3 regions of the Brevibacillus ruminantium genome follow, and region 1 is predicted to be linked to each of the others. Evidence: riboswitches for the same ligand, from Rfam matches in the RefSeq annotation. Region 1 holds a riboswitch; each other region holds the start of a gene.
The links. Region 1 has a riboswitch for S-adenosylmethionine ahead of metK (methionine adenosyltransferase). Riboswitches for the same ligand answer to the same signal wherever they lie in the genome.
Positions count from the first base shown of each region.

Region 2: it holds a riboswitch for S-adenosylmethionine, as region 1 does, so the genes downstream of both, NDK47_RS02885 (homocysteine synthase) here and metK (methionine adenosyltransferase) in region 1, are expected to answer to the same signal.
Region 3: it holds a riboswitch for S-adenosylmethionine, as region 1 does, so the genes downstream of both, NDK47_RS02975 (methionine ABC transporter ATP-binding protein) here and metK (methionine adenosyltransferase) in region 1, are expected to answer to the same signal.

Region 1 is NZ_CP098755.1:5,087,799-5,089,999, forward strand. It holds gene metK (methionine adenosyltransferase) at 1-1,055, opposite strand, end outside; SAM riboswitch class I at 1,180-1,281, opposite strand; gene NDK47_RS25075 (hypothetical protein) at 1,335-1,805, opposite strand; gene NDK47_RS25080 (S8 family peptidase) at 1,832-2,201, opposite strand, start outside.
Region 2 is NZ_CP098755.1:552,560-554,760, reverse strand. It holds gene NDK47_RS02895 (cytochrome ubiquinol oxidase subunit I) at 1-351, opposite strand, end outside; gene NDK47_RS02890 (hypothetical protein) at 545-715, opposite strand; SAM riboswitch class I at 871-978, shown strand; gene NDK47_RS02885 (homocysteine synthase) at 1,057-2,201, shown strand, end outside.
Region 3 is NZ_CP098755.1:570,596-572,796, forward strand. It holds gene NDK47_RS02970 (Ger(x)C family spore germination protein) at 1-666, shown strand, start outside; SAM riboswitch class I at 758-875, shown strand; gene NDK47_RS02975 (methionine ABC transporter ATP-binding protein) at 959-1,972, shown strand; gene NDK47_RS02980 (methionine ABC transporter permease) at 1,976-2,201, shown strand, end outside.

The sequences.
Region 1 (2,201 bases):
CGAAGATCAAAATGTTTGCGGATCAAAGTGACCAAATGCTCTTCGGAAACTGTACCAGTACCAAACGTATCCACGCTGATCGATACAGGCTGGGCTACACCAATCGCGTAAGCCACTTGCACTTCACACTTGTCGGCCAGGCCTGCAGCTACGATATTTTTCGCAACGTAGCGAGCTGCGTAAGCACCAGAGCGGTCCACTTTGGTCGGATCCTTGCCAGAAAATGCTCCGCCACCGTGACGGGCATAACCGCCATAGGTATCGACAATGATCTTACGGCCAGTCAAGCCGGCGTCTCCCTGAGGACCACCGATTACGAAACGGCCGGTCGGGTTGATGAAGTATTTGGTTTCTGCATCCAGCAGTTCCGTTGGCACAACAGGCTTAATGACATGTTCGGTCAGGTCTGCTTTGATCTGTTCCAGCGTCACTTCAGGCGCATGCTGGGTCGAGATGACAATCGTATCAATGCGGACAGGCTTGTCCCCATCGTATTCTACCGTCACTTGTGTTTTTCCGTCTGGGCGCAGATAGCTCAGCATGCCATTTTTACGCACTTCTGTCAAACGGCGAGCCAGCTGGTGAGCCATGCTGATCGGCAAAGGCATCAGTTCAGGTGTCTCGTTGCAAGCAAATCCAAACATCAGACCCTGGTCTCCGGCACCAATTGCTTCAATTTGTTCGTCTGTCATTTTGCCTTCACGCGCTTCCAGTGCTTGGTCTACCCCTAGGGCAATATCAGCCGATTGCTCTCCAATGGCAGTCAACACACCGCAAGTCTCAGCGTCAAAGCCAAACTTCGCGCGGTCATATCCAATTTCACGAATCGTCTCGCGCACCAGCTTTTGAATGTCCACATACGTATTCGTGGTAATTTCACCGGCCACAAGTACCAGACCAGTCGTTACAGAAGTTTCGCATGCGACACGCGCATTTGGATCCTTGGACAGAATCGCGTCCAAGATCGAATCAGAAATCTGGTCACAAATTTTATCCGGGTGACCTTCTGTGACGGATTCAGAAGTGAACAGACGACGACCTTTTTGCAAAGCCATGTGTATACCTCCTTTGACCTCATACAAATAGTGTGGGTGCCGAAACAGGTTATTATGAAGGCACAAGCAAAAAAACCTTTTCCTGTATGAGAGGAAAAGGTGCTTGGTGTTTGCGTTCCCTACCCTCTTATCGGCCAGAACAGGGTTTCTGTCCTGCTGGTTAGCACCGCTCGAGTCGGTTGCCGGGCTTCATAGGGCCAGTCCCTCCGCCTGCTCTGGATAAGAGTATCCATTACGGTTTATAGAATAATCGTTTTTACCCTTGGTGTCAATAAGGGCTTATCGCAATTCGTATTTGCCGCGCACCATAATGTGCGAAACCCCGTCATACCCGGCCTGCAAGCGCAAACCGCGATTGTCCGAGCGCGCTATCAGGAGCAGGTGATTGGTCTGTACTTTTGCTCCCCCGCTCAAATCGACACCTTCTGTGATGTCCGTCAGGCCATCCCCTTTGTCTCCGGCTACTGCTTGTACTTTCCCCGTACGAACGATAAACTCAGTCCCCTCAAAGCCATACAGCGTCTGACCGGGATACAGCTCGACGACGGTCAAGCCGGTGGAGACACTCGCCCCGCCTCCACCACCGCCGCCAAGCGCTTGTTGAATACGCTGGTCTACATAGCTTTTGGTCACGACCGGATCATCGACAGAACCGGGTACACCAGAGACGCCGTCTGCCATCGCTTGCGAGGCAAAGACCGCTGTTCCTATAATCGCTACGGCAAGGATTCCCTTGGTTGTTTTTTTCATCTTCTGCCCTCTCCTTTTCCATCGGGTTATAAGTTATAGGCTTTGGCCAGCAGGACGACGACCTCGGCCCGCGTAGCTCTGCCCTGCGGTTTAAATATTTGTCCGTATCCACTGATCCACTTTTTCGCTACCAGCGCTTCGACTGCCGGGGATGCCCAATGGCTGGTCGGCAAATCGGCAAAAGATGAGGTGCTGCGTTTGTAAAGCAACAGATCATTGGCTCTAGCCACCATCAGCGCCATTTCTGCCCGCGTAATCGACTGGTCAGGCGAAATGGTACCGTTGGGGTAGCCCTGAATAATCCCAAGCTTGTGGGCGGTCAACAGGTTTCCGTAGGCCCAGTGTTTGGTGGTGAGGTCCCCAAACGGACTTGCCCCGGTGTAAGGGACGATATTG
Region 2 (2,201 bases), 1.1 Mb from region 1:
GGTATAGAGATAGATCCCCAGGAAAATCGCTTCAAAGAAAAAAGCAAACGTCTCCAAAAACAGAGGCAGGGCAATGGCCTCACCGGCTACCTTCATAAAGCTTGGCCACAGTAAGCTGAGCTGCAGACCGATACATGTACCGGTCACGACACCGACCGCAACGGTAACGGTAAAGCCTTTTACCCAGCGGCGGGCCATCAGTGTATACATCGGGTCCTTTTTGCGGATTCCCAGCCACTCGGCAATCGAAATGATAATCGGAATACCGACGCCCAATGCCGCGAAGATGATGTGAAATCCCAGCGTCAGCGACGTCAAAATGCGTGCAAGCATGGTATTATCCAGTTCCATCGTTGTCTCCCCTCCCGAAAACAACCTTCTCACAGTGCTTATGTGAATGTGATCACAATCACTTTTATTATATGGCTGATTCCGGCTGCTGGCTGTGAACAACGAAGGACGAATTGGTTACGGAATCAGGTCAAATTGGTTACGGAAATAAGGCAGAAGTTCCTACCGGGCAGTTTCCGTAAGCCCTTATCCTCTATTCTTTTGCTTCCGGAAGTTTGTCCCAGACGACGATGATCAGCGTAGCGATCGGTCCGAGAAACAGCGACAGAAAAAACCAATTCAGCCCGCTGCGGTTCTTCCCTTGGGCCAAGCCTGCGTTAATCAAGGCCAAGGTGCCCCATCCCACAAAACACTCATTTTCCATAAGCGATCTCTTCCTTTCATAAACAATGCGCCTGTAGAAAACGCACAGACAGAAAATCACTGAAATTCCCCTCAGCTTAGTCGGAAATTTGATTGACCTCGGGCGATCGTCCTATTATAATAGCAGATAAGAAACGCTATACGAAAATTTCAAACATTTCATCAAGAGTGGTGGAGGGACAGGCCCAATGAAACCCGGCAACCTGCGTTTTTGATACGCTTGGTGCCAAATCCTGCAGAATCATTGATTCTGAGAGATGAAACCGCGCGGTATGACCGAAGCCTTCCCTCTCAGGAGAAGGCTTTGTTTTTTTATAAAATGGATGAGAGGAAGAGATAGCCATGTCAGAACAAAAACAGTGGAAGCCGGAAACCATTGCCCTGCACGGAGGACAGTATGTTGACCCTGTGACGGGTTCCCGAGCCGTCCCCATCTACCAAACCACCTCTTATGTGTTCCGCGATACGGAGCATGCTGCCAACCTGTTTGCCCTCAAAGAGCTGGGCAATATCTACTCCCGCATCATGAACCCGACACAGGATGTGTTTGAACAGCGCGTCGCGCAGCTTGAGGGCGGTGTCGGAGCCCTGGCAACTTCATCGGGCCAGGCGGCCATCACTTTCTCGATCCTGAACATTGCGGGTGCCGGAGACGAGATCGTTTCTTCCAGCCATTTGTATGGCGGCACTTATAATCTATTTGCTCATACGCTGGGGAAACTGGGCATCAAGGTTCATTTCGTCGATCCCTCCAATCCAGAGAATTTCCGCGCTGCGATCAATGACAAAACAAAAGCGGTGTTCACGGAAACCATCGGGAATCCGCGAATTGATGTGGTTGATCTGGAAGCGATTGCGGCTATCGCTCATGAAAATGGCATTCCGCTGATCGTCGACAATACGTTCGCTACCCCTCTGCTCTGCCGTCCCTTTGAGCATGGCGCTGACATCGTAGTTCACTCCACCACCAAATTTATCGGCGGCCATGGCACGGCAATTGGCGGCATTATCGTCGACTCCGGCAAATTTGACTGGAACAACGGCAAATTCCCCGGACTGACTACGCCAGACCCGAGCTATCACGGCGTTGTCTTTACGGAAGCAGTCGGCCCGCTGGCCTACATCATCAAGGCGCGTGTGCAGCTTCAGCGGGATATCGGGGCGGCAGTTGCTCCGTTCAACTCCTTCTTGTTCTTGCAGGGGCTGGAGACCCTTCATCTGCGGATCGAGCGCCACAGCGAAAACACGCTGGCCGTCGCCCGTTATCTGGAGCAGCATGAAGCCGTCGAGTGGGTCAACTATCCTGGACTGGAAAGCAGCCCGTATTATGAACTGGCGCAAAAGTACCTGCCGAAAGGGGCGGGAGCCATCCTCACCTTTGGCATCCGCGGGGGAGTCGAGGAAGGGAAGAGGCTGATTGAATCCCTCAAGCTGTTCTCCCATCTGGCCAATGTGGGCGATTCCAAGTCCTTGGTGATCCATCCTGC
Region 3 (2,201 bases), 1.1 Mb from region 1:
AACGTCGAGCAGGATAAAATTCCATCCCCGACACTGCATGAATTCATACGCACTTATTTTGGCGAGGGCATTGATCCATACCTTCCCCTTCTTGAGAAAAAGGGAAAAAACGTGGGGATTAAAGGAGTGGCCTTGTTTCGCGATGATAAGTACGTCGATTGGGTACCGCCGAAGGAAGCCTTTTTTATTAAACTGGTACATGAAAACTATCGAACGGCCACCTATGAGATGAGAACATCGCGGAAGCGCTTGGAGCTTGAGCCAAACTCCGGTGGAGACAAAGAAACGGATTTTCGGCTGGTATTTGACACCATCAGCAGCAAGGCAAGCATCAAGGTTGTCAGCCAGAAACCACTGATATTTGACGTCAAAATCAAATTGAAGGCCCGCATTCTGGAGATGTCGGAACCAGTAAAGCTGGAGAATCCGAAAATGACAAAGCAACTCGACAAGGTCCTTTCAGAAAATCTGAAACAAGAGCTGGAGAAGGTCGTTCGGAAGATCCAAAAAATGGGTGTGGACCCGTTTGGTTTTGGGGAAAGGTACCGGTCTCAAGTGCGGGGAGCGGGAAAGCTTTCACATGAAGAATTGCAAAAACGTTTTCAAGAGGCGGAGTTCCGCTTTCACGTAGATGCCGAGGTCATCCGCAATGGAGTCATGGATTAAATTCTCATTGACTTTTTATTTCGCGATAGCATATAATCCAATTTGTATCAAGACGGTACATTTCTATTAATTGAATCTAACGTAGATATTCTTCTTATCCAGAGAGGCGGAGGGAAAGGCCCTATGAAGCCCGGCAACCGGCTCATCGATCATTCGATGGGTGGCGCGGTGCCAATTCCTACAAGATGTAGATCTTGTACAGATGAGAAGGGTGGATGCGATCGTATATTACGGTGCAGCCCCTTTTTCGTATAGGAAAAAGGGGTTTTTATTTTATACGGGAGGTGAGCGGATGATACAGTTGCATGATCTGAAAAAAGACTACGTGGTCAACGGAAAGGCGATACCTGCTTTGCGAGGGATCGACCTTACGATCAAAAAGGGAGAAATATACGGGGTCATTGGACACTCCGGGGCGGGAAAAAGCACACTGATCCGCTGTATCAATCTGCTGGAGCGCCCGACATCAGGCAGAGTGATCGTCGATGGAGTCGATCTGACGAAACTGGACGAGGGCAAGCTTCAGGAGCAGCGCAGACATATTGGGATGATTTTCCAGCATTTTAACCTCCTGTCGTCCGCGACCGTAGCGGAGAATGTGGCTTTTCCGTTAAAACTGGCGAAGCGGCCCAAAAACCAAATTGATAAGAAGGTTAAGGAAATGCTGGAGCTGGTGGGGCTCAGTGAGCATCGGGACAAGTATCCGTCACAATTGTCGGGTGGGCAGAAACAGCGCGTTGGCATCGCCCGTGCACTGGCGAGTGACCCCAAAGTGCTGCTCTGCGACGAGGCGACCTCAGCTCTCGACCCGCAGACAACCAACTCTATTCTCGCTCTCTTGCTCGATATCAACCGAAAACTGGGACTGACCATCGTGCTGATCACCCACGAGATGCATGTGATCCGCTCCATCTGTGATCGGGTAGGTGTGATTGACGGCGGACATATCGTCGAAACCGGCGAGGTTCTGGAAGTGTTCCTGAAGCCGCAGCATCCGACGACACAGGAGTTTGTCGAGCAGGTAGCGGACTCCAGTGAATTGCGTAAAGTCGTTTCCCTGGAAAAAGCGTCGGGCGAACGGATGATTCTTCGCGTGACCTTCCTGGGCGAGCAAACCTACCAGCCGATCCTTTTTGAAACGATGCAGGAGACAGGGACGGTATTCAGCATCCTGCAGGGGACCATCTCACGGATGAAAGACACCCCATACGGTCAGCTCGTGGTCGAGTTGGGCGGGAATTCGGGCCAAAACAACAAAGCGATCGAGACACTGCGACAGCGCGGGCTGGAAGTGGAGGTGATATAGGGCATGTCGTTTACAAATGTGGATTGGACAGAAATATGGAAGGGCTCAATTGACACACTGACCATGCTCGGGTTCTCTACCTTGTTCACGGTCATTATCGGACTTCCGCTGGGAATCCTGCTATTCCTGACGTCCAAAGGACAACTGCTGGAAAACCGCTTGTTTTATTCGGTATCATCCTTTGTCGTAAACGTTTTGCGTTCCGTGCCTTTCATTATTTTGATGATTC